Regions from separate parts of the Streptomyces sp. NPDC053048 genome, predicted to be linked through region 2. Evidence: riboswitches for the same ligand, from Rfam matches in the RefSeq annotation. Region 2 holds a riboswitch; each other region holds the start of a gene.
The links. Region 2 has a riboswitch for cyclic di-AMP ahead of ACIG36_RS29785 (peptidoglycan DD-metalloendopeptidase family protein). Riboswitches for the same ligand answer to the same signal wherever they lie in the genome.

Region 1 (5,813 bases), on a different contig from region 2:
GACCTGCCCGCCGACGCGCACCTGGGCACCGCCAGGCCCTACCGCTTCCGCCGCTACGGCAGGTTCCGCATCCTCGGCGACCGCCTCGAACGGCTGCCGCACGTCCCGTTCTTCCAGGACCGGGCCGTCAACAAGGTCAATGGCGGCGTCGAGCGGATGTTCGCTCCGCTGGACGACGCCGTGGCCCACGGGCCCGCGCTGCGCGCGGTCGTCCGCACGCTCCGGGAGCGCCTGCCCGGCCCGCGCGCCGGCATCGACGCCTGTGGCGTCCACCAGATCAGGGTCACCGCCACCACGGACACCGACGGGCATCCGGCCCCGGAGGGCGTGCACCGGGACGGGCACAGCTATGTCGCGCAGGTGCTGATCAGGCGCGAACGGGTGCGCGGCGCCGAGTCCTGCCTGTACGACGACCGGATGCGACCGCTCCACCGCGCCTCGCTGACGGCGCCCCTGGAGACCATCGTCCTCGACGACCGGCGCGTGCTGCACGGGGTCTCGCCGATCCGGCCCGAGCCCGGCGCCCGGACGGGCCTGCGGGACATGCTGCTCGTCGACTTCTTCCCGTTCGACCCGGGCAACGAATCGGGTGCTTCCGGTGTTTGAGAACTGAGGGAAGAAACAGAGAGCGTCGACGACAGAGCCAAGACGACAGAGCCAAGGAGAAGCGCATGCGGTACGCGGACGGGCCCGGCACGCAGGACGAGATCCACATCGGCGCGGCGCCGGCCGAGGTCTGGAGACTGGTGGCGGACATCGCGTTGCCCACCCGGTTCAGCCCCGAGCTCCAGCGCGTCGAATGGCTGGACGGGGCCACCGGCCCGGCACTCGGGGCGGCCTTCGCCGGGCACAACCACAGTCAGTTCATGGGCGACTGGCGGACCGTCTCCTATGTGGTCGACCTGGAGCCCGAGCGGGTGTTCGGCTGGGCCGTCACCGACTCCGAAGGGCTCTTCGGCGGCGGCCCCGCCGACCCGGCGCATCCGATGGCCACCTGGCGCTTCGAACTCCAGCCCGAGGGGGACGGCACCCTGCTGCGGCAGTCCGTGCGGCTGGGCCCTGGCCGGTCCGGGGTCAGCGTCGCGATCGAGCGCGCGCCGGAGAAGGAGGAGCAGATAGTGGAGCGTCGGCTCGGTGCCTTCCTCGCCGGGATCCGGGCCAATCTCCAGGGCGTGAAGGAGCTCGCCGAAGGCCGCGCCTGAGGAGCCGCACGGTGCGGCGGGCACGGAGGGCGGGCACGGGCGGACAGGGAGCCGGCAGGGTATCCGAGTGGAAACGGGCGGGGTGATACGGATCTGACATGGAAAAGCCTGATTTTCGGAGAAGGTGATTCCATGACCAAGACCAAGGCCATCGTCTTCACCTCGTACGGCCCCGCCGATGTGCTCCGCCTCGCCGACATCGACCTGCCGGTCCCCGGGCCCGGACAGGTCCGGCTCGCCGTGCGCTGCGCCGGCGTCAACCCGATCGACCACAGGATCCGCAGTGGTGCCATGGGTGCTGCCGCCCCCGTCGACCTGCCGCACGTGCCCGGCGTGGAGGCGTCGGGCCTGGTCGAGGCGGTCGGCGAAGGGGTGATGGGGGTGCAGGCGGGCGACGCGGTCCTCGGCCGCACGGCCACCGGGGCCTATGCGGAGCAGGCCTTGGCCGAGGCCGAGGAGCTGATGGTCAAGCCGCTGTCCCTGCCGTGGGAGGAGGCTGCCGCGCTGCCCGTGGCCGCCGAGACGGCCTGGCGCGCGCTGAACCTGCTGAGCCTGAACGAGGGCGAGACCCTGCTGATCCACGGCGCGGCCGGGGGAGTGGGCACCCTGGCCGTGCAGTTCGCCCGCGCCCGGGACGTCCGCGTCGTGGGGACGGCCAGCGAGTTCAACCACGAGTACCTGCGCGGGCTCGGCGCGATCCCGGTGGCCTACGGGGAGGGGCTGGCCGACCGGGTGCGCGAGGCGGCGCCCGGCGGGGTGGACGCCGCCCTGGACGCCGTCGGCAAGGGCGACGCCGTCGGGGTCTCGGTCGAACTCACCGGCGGCCCCGAGCGCGTCGTGAGCATCGCCGACCCCGAGGGGGCCCGGCGGCACGGGGCCCGCTTCAGCGTCGGCGGCCCCACGTCACAGACCGTTCCCGCCCTCACCGCCGCCCTCGCCCTGCACGAGGCCGGCATCCTCCAGTTGCCCATCCACCGGATCTACCCGCTCGACGAGGCCGCCGAGGCCCATCGCGCCAGCGAGCACGGCCACCTCACGGGGAAGATCGTCATCGCGGTGGCCTAGGAACGACCGGGCCGGAAACCGGCTGTGCCCGGCCACGCGGTCGCGTGGCCGGGCACAGGGCGGAGCGGGGGTACCGGTGTCACGTCCTACTTGACGCGGCCGTACCAGACGCTGTTGGTCCAGATCTTCTCCAGCCGGACCGAGGCGCCCGGCTTGGGGGAGTGCCAGATCTTGTTGCTACCCGCGTAGATCCCCACGTGGTAGACGTTGCTGCCCGAGTGGAAGAAGACCAGGTCGCCGACCTGGCGGGAACCGCTCGACAGGTGCCGGGTCGAGTTGTACTGGCTCTGCGCGGTGCGCGGGAGCGTCTTGCCGACCTTCTTGAACGAGTAGAGCGTCAGGCCGGAGCAGTCGAACCGGTTCGGGCCGGCGGCGCCGTACTGGTAGGGGGAGCCCTTCTTGGAGGCCGCGACCTTCATCGCCTTCTCGCCGACGGTGGCCGCCGACGCGTCGGCCGCCATGCCCGGAACGAGCACCGACGCCGCCAGGGTGGCGACGGTGAGGGCGGACGCGGTACCGGCCCGCTTGGCGAGCGCGGGTATTCGAGGCAACGCAGACATGCCTAAGCCCTTCGACATCCGCCTGCGAAAGATGACCTGTCGGGTTCGGACTGCGAAGTTGCCCGGCCACTCGCGTGGCTTCACCCCTAGAACCACCGACCTCGTGGTTCGTACCGCTTGGGTCTCCCGCTCCTGCCGATCCATCAATTCGAATCCGCACCCGGTGCGGCGGCAGGACTCGGCGTCCGCCCGGGTCGCCCGCCTCGGTGACGGGATCTTGTGTTCGGTGAGAGATCCTGCACCATCAATCGCTCAAATTCGGTGCCCAAACGGTCATCTGTGAACTTCTTCACTTCGGATGCAAACCCGGAACCGAGGCGTCGCCGGCCCCGCCGAACAGGGCCTAAACCCTTGTGGCAGGCGGCAGTCGAAGCAATGGAATCAAGTCCTCCGCAGCACTCCTCAACAGGGGCGCCGCCATGCGTCCAGCTCCAGGTTCTTCCTCATCGAACTGAGGCCGAGCCGCTTGGCCGTCGCGCAGAACTCCCCCGGGGGCAGTTCGTATTCGACATGGAAGACCGCTTTGTTCCGTTTCACGAAGGGCGTCAGCTTCTCGCACTCCTCGTACTGCGCGCACTGCTCGTTCACCGCGAAGTCGAAGTCGCGCACCAGCTGCGGGATCTGCTCGAGGTCGTTCTTCAGCCCGATGGCCAGGCCCCGCTCATGGGCGAGTTCCGCCAGCATCCGGTTGAACGCCAGCTGGTGCCGTGCCGTCAGCGGAAAGCCGGTGCGGTTGCGGAATCCCTCCGTCAGGTCGGGTTCGACCCCGTCGAATCCCTTCTGCCGGCACATGTCGATACGGGCCGCCATGATGGGCCGCAGGACGTCCAGGCGCCGGATGTCCAGCCATTTCTCGCCGTCCCATCCCTTGTTGTTCTTCCCGAGCACCGACCGGGGGAATTTCTCCTTGTCGGGACGGAAGTTCTCCCACGCCCCGGCGTTGATGTAGCAGATCACCTTGCGGCCCCGGGCATGCAACTCGGCCACCGTACGGGCCGAGTTCTCGAACCCGTCGATGTCGTAGACGGGCACGTCCACGGAGGTGTCCACCCGCCCGCCGAGCTGCCACTGCCAGCGCGTGCCCGGCTTCGGCTGCCAGCGCCCGGACGGCTGCGGCGCGCTGCCGTCGGGCGCGGCCGTCAGCAGGTCCCTGGGGCTGTCCGCGGTGGGCTCCGGCCCGTCGTCCGGGGGCGAGGCGGACGAACATCCCGCGAGGACGAGCAGCAGCAGGCCCGACAGCGCGGCCCCGGTCCGCCGCCCGGTCACCGGGCACCCCCCGCCGCCCCGGCCACGGCCGGGGGCGCGGTCCGCCAGGGATTGGCGCCCGTCCCCGGGACCGCGCAGTGCACCCCCGCCCCCCGCCGGGCGGCGGTACGGGCCACCACCGCGGCGCGGTCCTCGGGCACCCCGTGGACCAGGTGGCAGAAGCGGCCCGGCGGGTGGTCGGCGGTCCAGTCGGGCACCCGGGCCCGCTGGTAGTCCTCCCAGGTGCCCTCGAAGGTCACCAGCAGATCGGCAAGCGCCGCATAGCCCGGGTCGGGGTGCGTCCCCGGGTTGAGCACGGCCTCCCGCGCGCCCAGCACCCGGGCGGTCAGCACCAGCCTGCGGTAGCGCGGCAGCAGCGCGGCGTGCGCCGGGACCTGGTCGAGGAAGACCCCGTCCACGTCGTACCACCTGCGGTGCCGGCGGACGTCGGCCACCACCGCGCCGGCCCGGCGGCGGCCGTAGTCGGTGTCGACGTACCCCAGCAGCCGCACCCCGGCACCGCGCAGCCGCCCGGCGGCCGCCCGGAAGTCCGGGTCGGGCCGGCCGCCCGGCCCGTCCGCCACGTTGAGCACCACGGCGTGCAGCCGCGGCGCCGCCCGGAGCAGCGCGTCCCATTCCTCCGGGTGCGTCGCCGGGTGGGCGTACAGCGGGACGAGCAGCCGCTCGCCGTCTCCCGGCGGCGCCTGTCCGGCGCGGTGGTCCGTCATCCGGGGGCCTCCGCGCCCGGCTCGCCGGTGGCGGCCCACAGGTCGGCGAGGGAGTCCTCGAGGGAGTGACGCGGCGCCCAGTCCAGGGCCCGGCAGGCGGCCGTGATGTCCGCCTGGATCCAGGGCACGGCGGCCGAACGGGGTGAGCCGTCGCCGTCCTCGTCGACGCGGTCGCCGACGTGGTCGCCCCGACCGGCGGCCCGCAGCAGCCCCTCGGCGATGTCGCGGACCGGACGGGCCGTCCCGCTGCCGATGTTGAGGACACCGGGCAGCGGCCGGGGCGCGGTCACCGCGCAGGCGATCGCCTCGGCGACGTCCCGCGCGTCGACGAAGTCGCGGTACGCGGACAGGTCGCCGGTGCGCACCCGGCCGTCGGGTCCGGCCTTGCGCAGCTCGGCGGCGAGCCGTCCGGGCAGGGAGGCGTCCGGGGCGCCGGGGCCGACGGGGTTGAACACCCGCAGGACGACGGCGTCGAGGCCCGAGCCGGTCACCGCGAGGGTGCCGGCCAGTTTGGTGGCGCCGTAGAGGCCGAGCGGGCGCGCGGGATGGCCCTCGCCGACCGGACGGTGGCCGTCGGCGGGACCGTACTCACCGGCCGACCCCAGGTGCACCAGCCGGGCATCGGGCGCCGCCCGGCGCACCGCCTCGCACAGCACGGCCGGGGCGTGGGCGTTGAGGGAGGTCAGCGCCAGGGCGCTGCCGCCGACCGCGCCCACGCAGTTGACGACGGTGTCGGGGGCCGCGGCGCGCAGCGCCTCGGCCAGGGCGGCCGGGTCACCGGCCGCCAGGTCGACGGGCACGTCGGCACCGGGGCCGCGGCCGCCGCCGAGCACCCGGGCGCCCGGCAGGGCGCGCAGGCGGTCGGCGGCGTGCCGGCCCAGGAAGCCGGTGGCGCCCAGGACGAGAATGCGCATGGGGGCCGGTCACGCTCCCTTGATCAGCAGATCGCGGCGGACGGAGAACTCCGCGTTGGCCCGGTCGTAGTCGTCGGGGCGGCCGATGTCGAGCCAGTA
Region 2 (5,813 bases):
CGCCGGGCGGAGCCGGGACGTCCGCTCGCGCTCGTCCTCGTCCCCACCCGTGAGCTCGCGCAGCAGGTCACCGACTCGCTCAGCCCGTACGCGACCGCCGTCAACCTGCGGATGACCACGGTCGTCGGTGGCATGTCCATCGGCCGCCAGGCCCAGTCCCTCGCGCGCGGCGCGGAGGTGCTGGTCGCGACGCCGGGCCGGCTCGCGGACCTCATCCAGCGCGGCGACTGCAAGCTCGGCGACGTGGCGATCACGGTCCTGGACGAGGCCGACCAGATGGCCGACATGGGCTTCCTGCCGCAGGTCACCCGGCTGCTCGACCAGGTCGACCCGGACGGCCAGCGGATGCTGTTCAGCGCGACGCTGGACCGCAACGTGGACCGCCTCGTCCGCCGCTTCCTCAGCGACCCGGTCACGCACTCCGTCGACCCGTCCGCCGGCGCGGTCGTCACGATGGAGCACCACCTGCTGCACGTCGCGGACGAGACGGTGAAGAAGACCGTCGTCACCCGGATCGCGGCACGCGAGGGCCGCGTGATCATGTTCGTGGACACCAAGCGGGGCGCCGACCGGCTGGTCAAGCGACTGCTGTCCGAGGGCGTACGAGCCGCCGCGCTGCACGGCGGCAAGAGCCAGCCGCAGCGCAACCGCGTGCTGGAGCAGTTCCGCACCGACCAGGTCACCGCGCTCATCGCGACGAACGTCGCGGCGCGCGGCATCCACATCGACGGCCTCGACCTGGTCGTCAACATCGACCCGCCCGTCGACCACAAGGACTACCTGCACCGTGGCGGCCGTACGGCCCGTGCGGGGGAGTCCGGCACCGTCGTCACGCTGGTGCTGCCGGAGCAGCGCCGCGAGATGAGCCGGATGATGGCGACCGCGAAGATCACGCCCCAGACGGCCAGGGTGCAGCCGGAGGACCCGGAGCTCGCCCGCGTCACGGGCGCGCGTCAGCCCAGCGGGGTCCCGGTGGTCATAGCGCCGCCGCAGCAGCCGCAGGCGCAGGCCCCGAAGCGGCAGTCGCAGTCGCAGACGCGGACGCGGGTGCGGCGCCAGCCGCAGGGGCAGCGGTCCGGTGGGCCGGGGCAGGGCCAGAGTCAGCGGTCCGGTGGTCAGGGCTCGGGCCAGGGGCAGCGGTCCGGCGGTCAGGGCTCCGGGCAGGGGCCGTCGCAGGGGCGTCCCGCGCGGGCCGGCGGCTCCGGCCGTCCGCGTCGACGCGGCGGCAACGGCGGCAGCGGCGGCAGCCGCCCGTCGGCGAGCTGACCGCGGGCTGAAGGCAGTACGGGGGCGGGCCGACGGCCCGCCCCCACCCCCCTCGTTCGGCGCAACCCCGTTCGCCCACCTCCGCCACACCCGCAAGGGTGAGACGCAATGCGTAACGGCGTCCGGCGGTCAGGAGAGCACACGGTGGGGAAGCGGCACGACGGGCTCGAGGTCGAACAGCTCAAGCGGCTCAAGCAGCTCAAGCAGGTCGAACAGCTCAAGCAGCTCGGGCAGCGCCCTGTGCGGGGCCGCTCGGTCCGGGCGCGCGGGCTGCCCGTCGCTCTGATCGCCGCCGGCATCCTCTTCGACACGCTCACGCCCCCGAAGTACTCCTCGGCCCCCTTCTTCGCCTCCGCCCCGCTCGTCGCGGCACCACTTCTCTCCCCGCGCGGCACGCTCGTCACCGCGCTCATGGCCCTGGCGGCCATGATCGGGCTCACGGTGGGCCACCAGGCACCCGAGACGGGCGAGTCCGTGACCGAGGTCGTGACCGTCCTGACCGTCGGCGCCCTCGCCCTCGGCATCAACCACGTCGTCCACCGCGGCGACCGCCGGCTGGCGTCCGTGCGCGGCATCGCGGAGGCGGCCCAGCGCGCCGTGCTCCCCGCGCCCCCGTCCCGTATCGCCGGGCTGCGCGTCGCCGCGCGCTACGTGGCGGCGCAGGCCGACGCCCGGATCGGCGGCGACCTGTACGCGGTGCAGGACACCCCGCACGGCGTGCGCGTCATCGTCGGCGACGTCCGCGGCAAGGGACTCGGTGCCGTCGAGGCGGTCGCGGTGGTGGTCGGCGCGTTCCGGGAGGCGGCGGAGCAGGAGCGCACGCTGGAGGGGCTTGCGGCGCGGCTGGAGCGCGCATTGCAGCGCGAGGGCGCACGACGGGCAAACCTCGAGGAGAGCGAGGGCTTCACCACCGCCGTGCTCGCCGAGGTCTCGCCCGGCACCGGCTCGCTGCGCCTGGTCAACCGCGGCCACCCGCCGCCGCTCCTGCTCTACCCGGACGGCGTCGTCGGCGAGGCGCACCCCGCCGTGCCCGCGCTGCCGCTGGGCATGGGGGAGCTGGGCGCGTGGCCGGACCGGGTGGAGGAGTGGGAGTTCCCGGCCGGCGCGACCCTGCTGCTGTTCACCGACGGGGTGACCGAGGCGCGGGACGCGAGCGGCACCTTCTACGACCCCCGGCGGCGCCTGCACGGCAGGCAGTTCAAGAACCCGGAGACGCTGCTGGACGCCCTCACCGCGGACGTCGTCCGCCACGCGGGCGGCCCGTCGGACGACGACATGGCCCTCCTCGCCATCCGGCGCGTCGACGGCCGTCACCGCCCGGCCACCGCCGTCGCCACCGTCACCCAGCCGATCGCGCAGGTGACCGCGCGTACGGTCCGCATTCAGCCGGATAACGACTGACGAACGGTCAAGTCCGATGTAGCGCGAACTCACTCCAAGAGGCGTACGGATTCATGCTTTCGGCTTGGATTCCAGCCGCCATGTCTATTAACGTTCGATAACGCAGCGCGGTCGTTGCAACCGTCGCAAGAGGCGGCACCGCGTGCCTTCGCCGAATCCCGTGGGTGGAACCGGGGAACCATCAACCTTTGGGGTGAATCGGGCCGCACACCGGTCCGTAGGAGACCTTCCTGCTCCGAACCCGTCAGCTAACCCGGTAGGCGAGTCGGAAGGAAAGGAGTGCGCCTCCGTGGCGTCCAACAGGACTGATCTGGACGGCAGTTCGTACGACCCGACGAACGTCCCCCACCGCCCCGCCGGCGACGAGGAGCCGTGGGCCGAGTGGAACCCCTCCGAGGAGTCGGTGGCGCCTCCCGCCCGCGGCAGACACCGCGTCGTCAAGCAGCGCGGCGGCACGATGGCCCGCAGCGGCGCCGTGCTCGGCGTCGGCGTGATCGCGGCGGTCGGCGCGGGCGGCATGGCGAGCGCCCAGGACCGTCCGGCGGCGGCAATCTCCGTGCCGGACCTGGCCCAGAAGATCCCGGGCGTCGGCTCGCTCCTGGCGAGTGAGGCAGAGAAGGACAGTGACGCCACCGGCGCCGGTGGTGTGGATGGCGCTGGTGGTGCGGGCGGGGCCGGTGGCGTACAGACGACCGCGGCCGCCGGCCACAGCACCGCCGACGCGGGCGAGGCGCTGCGCGCCCGCATCCTGCAGCAAGCGGAGCACCAGCAGAGCGCCGCGGACGCCTCGGCGCGCGAGAGCGCGGAGCGCTCGGCCGCGGAGTCGCAGCGCAAGGCGGCTGCGGAGAAGGCCGAGGCGCACGAGGCGGAAGAGACGAAGAAGGCCGAGCAGGCGGAGAAGGGCGACGGTCAGGAGGCCGGGCCCGAGGAGCGGTCGGCGTCCGCCGGGGACAACGCCTCCGGCTCGGACTCCGGCTCCGGCGCCGACTCCGGGGGCGAACGTTCGTCCGACCGCCGCGCGGACCGTTCCACGGGCGGAGGCGCCCGTACCGGTTCGTACACGCTGCCCGTGGGCTCGTACACGCTCACCGCCGGCTTCGGTCAGTCGGGCAACATGTGGTCCGCGAACCACACCGGCGAGGACTTCGCCGCCCCGACCGGCACCCCGGTCAAGGCGGTGGGCGGCGGCACGGTCACCCAGGCGGGGTGGGCGGGCGCGTACGGCTACCGGATCGTGCTGACGCTCAACGACGGCACCGAGATCTGGTACTGCCACCTGTCGTCGATGGTCGTGACGTCGGGGAAGGTGGGCCCCGGCACGGTCATCGGGCGGGTCGGCGCGACGGGCAATGTCACCGGACCTCATCTGCACCTCGAGGTGCGGCCGGGCGGGGGCTCGCCGGTCGATCCGCTGTCATGGCTGAGGGGCAGGGGCCTGCAGCCGTAGCAGCGGGGGACCCCGCCCCCGCATCCAAATGATGTTTTGTCGGGATTGATTGGGAATGTTCTGTCGCCGATCGGGAAATCAGATCGTGTGACGACGACCGCGACCACGATCACCACCTCGGTGCCCGCGCGCCTGGACCGCCTCCCCTGGTCCCGGTGGCACTGGACGGTGGTGATCGGGCTCGGCACGGTGTGGGTGCTGGACGGCCTGGAGGTGACGGTCGTCGGCAATATCGCCGGCCGTCTCTCCGAGCAGGGCAGCGGCCTGTCGATCACCTCGGGCGGGGTGACGGGCCTGGCGGCGGCGCTCTATGTGGCGGGAGCGTGCTCCGGCGCGCTCTTCTTCGGCCGGCTGACCGATCTCTTCGGCCGTAAAAGACTCTTCATGGTCACCCTGGCGGTGTACCTGGGCGCGACCGCGCTGACCGCGGTCTCGTACCACTCCTGGTGGTTCTTCGCCTTCCGTTTCCTGACGGGCTTCGGCATCGGAGGCGAGTACGCGGCCATCAACTCCGCCATCGACGAGCTGATCCCGGCCGTCTACCGGGGCCGGGTCGACCTGATCATCAACGGCAGCTTCTGGCTCGGCGCCATCGCGGGTTCGTTGTTGTCGATCCTGATGCTCGATACGAGCATTTTCGCCAAGGACGTGGGCTGGCGGCTGACCTTCGGCCTGGGCGTGATCCTGGGACTGGTGATCCTGCTGGTGCGGCGGCAGGTGCCGGAAAGTCCACGCTGGCTGTTCATCCACGGCCGGGGCGAGGAAGCCGAAGAGCTGGTGGCCTCGATCGAGAAGCGCGTCATGGCCGAGAAGCGCATCAAGCTGCCGGCCCCCAAGGGCAGGCTCACCATCCGGCAGCGCAAGAGCTTCGGCTTCCGCGACATCGCGCGCACGGTCTTCTCCGACTACCGCCGCCGCGCCGTCCTGGGGCTCGCCCTCTTCGTCGGCCAGGCGTTCCTCTACAACGCGATCACCTTCGGCTTCGGCGCCATCCTCACGCGCTTCTTCGGCGTGTCGACCTCCCACACGGGCTACTTCTTCGCCGTCATAGCGGTGGGCAATTTCCTCGGCCCGCTCCTCCTCGGCAAGCTCTTCGACACCGTCGGCCGGCGCATCATGATCTCCTCGACCTATCTGCTGGCCGGAGTGCTGCTCTTCGGCACGGCCTGGCTCTTCGGCTCGGGCCGGCTGAACGCCGTCACCCTCACCGCCTGCTGGGCCGTCGTGCTCTTCTTCGCCTCGGCGGGCGCGAGCAGTGCCTACCTCACGGTCTCCGAGATCTTCCCGATGGAGACCCGGGCCATGGCCATCGCCTTCTTCTACGCGGTGGGCACGGCGGCGGGCGGCATCAGCGGCCCGCTGCTCTTCGCCGCGCTCACGCAGAGCGGCGTGGTGGGTGACACGGTCCTGGCGTTCAGCATCGGCGCGGCGCTGATGTGCATGGGCGGCGTGGTGGCGGCGTTTCTGGCGGTACGAGCGGAAGGCCGCTCCCTCGAGGACATCGCGACCCCCCTGTCCGTCCACCCTCCGGATCCCCTGCCGGCACCGGCGCCTGCGGAATAACAGATTCGGCAGGGGAGTTGCACCATCGCATGGCTGACATTCACCCGGTTGGAACTCATCGCAAGATCGGCAGTCTCCTGGTCCATCCCCTGGCCCTGGGCGGCAACGTCTTCGGCTGGACGGCGGACGAGAAGCA
Region 3 (5,813 bases), on a different contig from region 2:
CCGGATGTCAGCGCGCTTGCATACAGTGACAGCACTGTTCATCACGCGAGTCGTCGCGAGGCACCGCGGGATCTTAAAGAGATCGAAGGGACGTACATGCCCATGGGTCACACGGCCACGCAACAGGCCGCCTCCGGCGGTCTGACAGCGACCGAGCACCGCCTGGCCAACGGCCTGCGGGTGGTCCTCTCCGAGGACCACCTCACGCCGGTGGCCGCGGTCTGCCTCTGGTACGACGTCGGCTCGCGCCACGAGGTCAAGGGCCGCACCGGCCTCGCCCACCTCTTCGAGCACCTGATGTTCCAGGGCTCGGCCCAGGTCAAGGGCAACGGCCACTTCGAGCTGGTGCAGGGCGCCGGCGGTTCGCTCAACGGCACCACCAGCTTCGAGCGCACCAACTACTTCGAGACCATGCCCGCCCACCAGGTCGAGCTGGCCCTGTGGCTCGAGGCCGACCGGATGGGCTCGCTGCTGACCGCCCTCGACGACGAGTCGATGGAGAACCAGCGCGACGTCGTCAAGAACGAGCGCCGCCAGCGCTACGACAACGTGCCCTACGGCACCGCCTTCGAGAAGCTGACGGCGATGGCCTACCCCGACGGCCACCCCTACCACCACACCCCGATCGGCTCGATGGCCGACCTGGACGCCGCCTCCCTGGAGGACGCGCGCGCCTTCTTCCGCACGTACTACGCGCCCGGCAACGCCGTCCTCGCGGTCGTCGGCGACATCGACCCCGAGCAGACGCTCGCCTGGATCGAGAAGTACTTCGGCTCCATCCCCGCCCACGACGGCAAGCAGCCCCCGCGCGACGGCTCCCTGCCCGACACCATCGGCGGGGAGCTGCGCGAGGTCGTCCGCGAGGAGGTGCCCTCCCGCGCCCTGATGGCCGCCTACCGCCTGCCGAACGACGGCACCCGCGAGGCCGACGCCGCCGACCTGGCCCTGACCGTCCTCGGCGGCGGCGAGTCCTCCCGCCTGCACAACCGCCTGGTGCGCCACGACCGCTCCGCCGTCGCCGCCGGCTTCGGCCTGCTGCGCCTGGCCGGCGCGCCCTCCCTCGGCTGGCTGGACGTCAAGGCGTCCGGCGGCTTCGAGGTGGAGGCGATCGAGGCCGCCGTCGACGAGGAGCTCGCCCGCTTCGCCGTCGAGGGCCCCACCCCGCAGGAGATGGAGCGCGCCCAGGCCCAGCTCGAGCGCGAGTGGCTGGACCGGCTCGCCACCGTCAGCGGCCGGGCCGACGAGCTGTGCCGCTTCGCGGTGCTCTTCGGCGACCCGCAGCTGGCGCTGACCGCCGTGCAGCGGGTGCTGGACATCACCCCCGAGGAGGTGCAGGAGGTCGCCAAGGCCCGGCTGCACCCCGACAACCGCGCGGTGCTGGTGTACGAGCCGACCGCCCCGCAGACCGACGCTGACGCCGAAGCCGGCGAGAACCAGGAAGAGGAGACGGCTCAGTGAGCGACGCCGCTGCCGCGAGCACCACGCAGACCGCCGGCCCGTCGATGGTGTTCCACCCCCAGCCCAAGGCGGGACAGGCCACCCCCTGGGCCTTCCCGGCCCCCCTGCGCGACCGGCTGCCCAACGGGCTGACCGTGCTGCGCTGCCACCGCCCCGGCCAGCAGGTCGTCGCCGTCGAGATCTGCCTCGACGCGCCCCTGGACGCCGAGCCCGAGGGCCTCGACGGCGTGTCCACGATCATGGCCCGCGCCTTCTCCGAGGGCACCGACAAGCTCAGCGCCGAGGACTTCACCGCGGAGCTCGAGCGCTGCGGGGCCACCCTCGACGCCCACGCCGACCACCCGGGCGTGCGCCTCTCCCTGGAGGTCCCCGCCTCCCGGCTGGCCAAGGCCCTCGGCCTGCTGGCCGACGCCCTGCGCGCCCCGGCCTTCCCCGACAACGAGGTCGAGCGCCTGGTGGGCAACCGCCTGGACGAGATCCCGCACGAGCTCGCCAACCCCGCCCGCCGGGCGGCCATGGCGCTGTCCGCCGAGCTCTTCCCCGCCGGATCCCGGATGTCGCGGCCCCGCCAGGGCAGCCAGGAGACCGTCGAGCGCATCGACGCCGCCTCCGTGCGCGCCTTCTACGAGGCCCACGTCCGCCCGGCCACCGCCACGGCCGTGGTCGTCGGCGACTTCACCGGCATCGACCTCGACCAGGCCCTCGCCGAGTCCCTGGGCGCCTGGACCGGCGCTCCCGCCGAGCCCCGGCCCGTGCCGCCGGTCACCGCCGACGACGCCGGCCGCGTGGTGATCGTGGACCGCCCCGGCGCGGTCCAGACCCAGCTTCTGCTGGGCCGGGTGGGCCCCGACCGGCACGACAGCGTCTGGCCCGCCCAGGTGCTCGGCACCTACTGCCTCGGCGGCACCCTCACCTCCCGCCTGGACCGCGTCCTGCGCGAGGAGAAGGGCTACACCTACGGCGTCCGCTCCTTCGGCCAGGTGCTGCGCTCGGCCCCCGACGGCACCGGCACCGCCCTGCTGGCCATCAGCGGTTCCGTGGACACCGCCAACACCGGCCCGGCCCTCGAGGACCTGTGGGCGGTGCTGCGCACCCTCGCGGCCGAGGGGCTGACCGAGGCCGAGCGCGACGTCGCCGTGCAGAACCTGGTCGGCGTCGCGCCGCTGAAGTACGAGACGGCGGCCGCCGTCGCCGGCACGCTCGCCGACCAGGTCGAGCAGCACCTGCCGGACGACTTCCAGGCGCGGCTGTACGAACGCCTCGCGGAGACGGGCACCGTGGAGGCCACCGCGGCGGTCGTGAGCGCCTTCCCGGCCGACCGTCTGGTCGCCGTGCTCGTCGGCGACGCGTCCGAGATCACCGAGCCCGTCAAGGCGCTGGGCATCGGCGAGGTGACGGTCGTCCCGGCCTGACAGGGGCTCAATCCCCCTGGTCCGCCGCCGACCTGCGGCGGACATTGCGGGACAAGCGTGGCGCGTGGGCCCGGCGAGGCCCACGCGCCGCCTTTATGCCCGATTTCGCGCAGTGGTTGCATGTTGGTCGTGTGGCGTACGTCATAAAAGCCCGGTTCTGTTTGCCGTTCGAATCTGACGCCGATTAGCGTCAGGGCGGCAGTCCGTCAGATCGGAGCCGCAACCGCGGTCCCGGGCAGCCATCGCCGAGTTCCCGAGGCGCGAGCCGAGGGGAGCCGGGGACCCAAACGTCCCTGGGGTGAATCGGTTCCCTTTCACGAGGGAGCCGTAGGAGACCTTCCTGCTCCGAACCCGTCAGCTAACCCGGTAGGCGAGAAGGAAGGAAAGGATCGCCCAGCCATGGGTAAGCACCGTCGTCCGAGCCGAGCCGCACGCGTCAGCGCCAATGTGGCGGGCATAGCCACCCTGACCGCCGCCGGCGTGGTCGCCGGCGTCGCCGCTCCGGCCTTCGCCGCCGGGGACGACTCCCGCGGTCCCGAGGACACCGGACTGACCCAGGCCGTCGTCATCGGCGACGTCATGGCCGAGAACGTCGACGCCCAGGCCGAGACCCAGCGCAGCGCCGCCGACGAGGCCTCGGCCCGTCTGCAGGCCGAGGAGACCGCCAAGCAGAAGGCGGCCGAGGCCAAGGAGCGCCACGCGGAGGCCGAGCGCAAGCTCAAGGAGGAGCGCGAGGCCAAGGAGCGCGCGGCCCGCGACGAGGAGCGCAAGCGCCTCAACACCTTCGTGAGCCCCATCGACGGCTCCTACGTCTCCACCTCCTACAAGGCCTCCAGCGGCCTGTGGTCCTCCGGCAGCCACACCGGCATCGACATCCACGCCGCGACGGGCACCTCCGTCCAGGCCGTGGGCGCCGGCACCATCGTCGAGGCCGGCTGGGGCGGCGCGTACGGCAACAACGTCGTCATCAAGCACAACGACGGCACCTACACCCAGTACGCCCACCTGTCCTCGCTGGACGTCTCCGTCGGCCAGACGGTCGCCCCGGGCCAGCAGATCGGCCTGTCCGGCGCCACGGGCAACGTCACCGGCCCGCACCTGCACTTCGAGGCCCGCACGGGTGCCACCTACGGCTCCGACATCGACCCCGTCGCCTACCTGAGCGCGCACGGCGTCAACATGTGACACCCGCCGAGCGATCGGCGCGGCTTCCGTCAAGGCCCCGGCCCCCGGCCGGGGCCTTCGCGTTGGCCAAAAAATATCCATGATTCCCCGGCACCATCGGAAATCGCGGGGGATTGCAATAGAGTCGCTGAACGGATGTCAATCGACCGCGAATCGCGGAGGATTAAGCCTTAGGCGGAGGTACAGCCATGCGGGGCCGTACGTGAACGGCGGTGGTGAAGCGGCGCACGAGGGCCGCCGCATTTCCGCGCACGCCGTGTGCACGGCGATCCGCGACGACATCGTCTCGGGCGCTTTCCCGCCCGGCAGCCGGCTCATCGAAGAACTCCTCGCCCGCCGCTACGGGGTCTCCCGGGTGCCGGTGCGCGAGGCGCTGCGCACCCTCGCCTCCGAGGGGTTCGTCACCACCCGCCGGCACGCCGGGGCCTGTGTCGCCGAGCCCACCGAGCAGGAGGCGGCGGATCTCCTGGACGTCCGCGCCCTGCTCGAGCCGCTGGGCGCCGCCCGCGCCGCGCAACGGCGCGGCGAGGCGCATCTGAAGGTCCTGCGCGGCCTGGTCCGCCTCGGCCAGGAGCGGGCCCGTGCGGGCCGCACGGCCGAGCTGCGGCCGCTGGGCGAGTGGTTCGACGAGACCCTGGCCCAGGCCTCCGGCAGCCCCAGCCTGGCCGCCCTGCTCACCCAGCTGCGCCGCAAGATCGCCTGGGTCTACCTGGCCGAGCCGCCCGCCCGGCCGCTGGAGGCCTGGGAGGCCTGCGGGGCGCTCGTGGACGCGGTGGCCCGCGGTGACGCCGAGCGGGCCCGCGCGCTCGCCGCCGCGCGCGCCGAGCGGTGGCCCGGCGAATTCCGGCTGCGCCGCCCGCCCGCGCCCCAGCGGGTGCGCCCGCCGAAACAATCCGTAAACACGGCGGGCGCGCGTTCTTAACAACCCGCCGCTATTCATGGAGGAATAGCGGCCGGGAATTGGTGGCGGTCCCCGGCCCCGGCGCCGTACGCGGTGCGGCAGGCACGCGCCGCGTACGGCGTGCAAATAACGGACGTCGGCCCCGGGCATTGACGGCCGCCGGGTACGACAACGGGGCCGCGGTTGCGCCCGGTCGGCGCCGCGGCCCCGTCGCATGTCCGCCGCGCGGCGGCGGACCGGAGGGCTCCGGTGGATCAGACGGTCTCCGGGAGCTCCTCGAGCCCCTCGGCGACCAGCTTGGCCAGACGGTCGAGCGCGGCCTCGGCGCCCTCGGCCTCCGTGGCGAGCACGATCTCCTCGCCGCCCTGGGCGCCCAGGCCCAGCACGGCCAGCATGGAGGCGGCGTTGACGGGGTTGCCGTCCGCCTTCGCGATCGTCACGGGGACGCCGGCGGCGGTCGCCGCACGGACGAAGATCGACGCGGGCCGGGCGTGCAGGCCCTCGGCCCAGCCGACGTTTACGCGGCGCTCAACCATGGTGTTGCCCTTCAAGTCGATATTGGTTGTCTAGACCATTGTCGCACGGGGTGCGCGGTGCCCCGTGCGCCCGCCCGCGTCAGGGCCGTCCGGCCCTGCCCCCGGGGCCACTCGCCGCCTCCGGCTGTCGGTGCCCGGCCTTACGCTGGCCCCATGCACACGCCGCCACCGCACGCGTACCCGGCCCACTGGGAAGCCGATGTCGTACTGCGCGACGGCGGCACCGCGCGGATCCGCCCCATCACCCCCGACGACGCCCAGCGGCTGGTCAGCTTCTACGAGCAGGTCTCGGACGAGTCCAAGTACTACCGCTTCTTCGCG

Region 1: another riboswitch for cyclic di-AMP. It lies ahead of ACIG36_RS12365 (C40 family peptidase); the one in region 2 lies ahead of ACIG36_RS29785 (peptidoglycan DD-metalloendopeptidase family protein).
Region 3: another riboswitch for cyclic di-AMP. It lies ahead of ACIG36_RS08770 (M23 family metallopeptidase); the one in region 2 lies ahead of ACIG36_RS29785 (peptidoglycan DD-metalloendopeptidase family protein).

The regions. Positions count from the first base shown of each region.
Region 1 is NZ_JBITZS010000004.1:315,186-320,998, reverse strand. Features, by position in the region: gene ACIG36_RS12380 (2OG-Fe dioxygenase family protein) at 1-606, shown strand, start outside; gene ACIG36_RS12375 (SRPBCC family protein) at 672-1,202, shown strand; gene ACIG36_RS12370 (NADP-dependent oxidoreductase) at 1,335-2,267, shown strand; gene ACIG36_RS12365 (C40 family peptidase) at 2,354-2,827, opposite strand; cyclic di-AMP (ydaO/yuaA leader) riboswitch at 2,831-3,008, opposite strand; gene ACIG36_RS12360 (endo alpha-1,4 polygalactosaminidase) at 3,230-4,093, opposite strand; gene ACIG36_RS12355 (spherulation-specific family 4 protein) at 4,090-4,800, opposite strand; gene ACIG36_RS12350 (NAD-dependent epimerase/dehydratase family protein) at 4,797-5,714, opposite strand; gene ACIG36_RS12345 (sugar phosphate nucleotidyltransferase) at 5,724-5,813, opposite strand, start outside.
Region 2 is NZ_JBITZS010000012.1:201,944-207,756, forward strand. Features, by position in the region: gene ACIG36_RS29775 (DEAD/DEAH box helicase) at 1-1,266, shown strand, start outside; gene ACIG36_RS29780 (PP2C family protein-serine/threonine phosphatase) at 1,507-2,667, shown strand; cyclic di-AMP (ydaO/yuaA leader) riboswitch at 2,807-2,945, shown strand; gene ACIG36_RS29785 (peptidoglycan DD-metalloendopeptidase family protein) at 2,957-4,114, shown strand; gene ACIG36_RS29790 (MFS transporter) at 4,202-5,677, shown strand; gene ACIG36_RS29795 (aldo/keto reductase) at 5,707-5,813, shown strand, end outside.
Region 3 is NZ_JBITZS010000003.1:100,160-105,972, forward strand. Features, by position in the region: gene ACIG36_RS08760 (M16 family metallopeptidase) at 103-1,458, shown strand; gene ACIG36_RS08765 (M16 family metallopeptidase) at 1,503-2,870, shown strand; cyclic di-AMP (ydaO/yuaA leader) riboswitch at 3,104-3,258, shown strand; gene ACIG36_RS08770 (M23 family metallopeptidase) at 3,270-4,055, shown strand; gene ACIG36_RS08775 (GntR family transcriptional regulator) at 4,258-4,977, shown strand; gene ACIG36_RS08780 (HPr family phosphocarrier protein) at 5,211-5,492, opposite strand; gene ACIG36_RS08785 (GNAT family N-acetyltransferase) at 5,646-5,813, shown strand, end outside.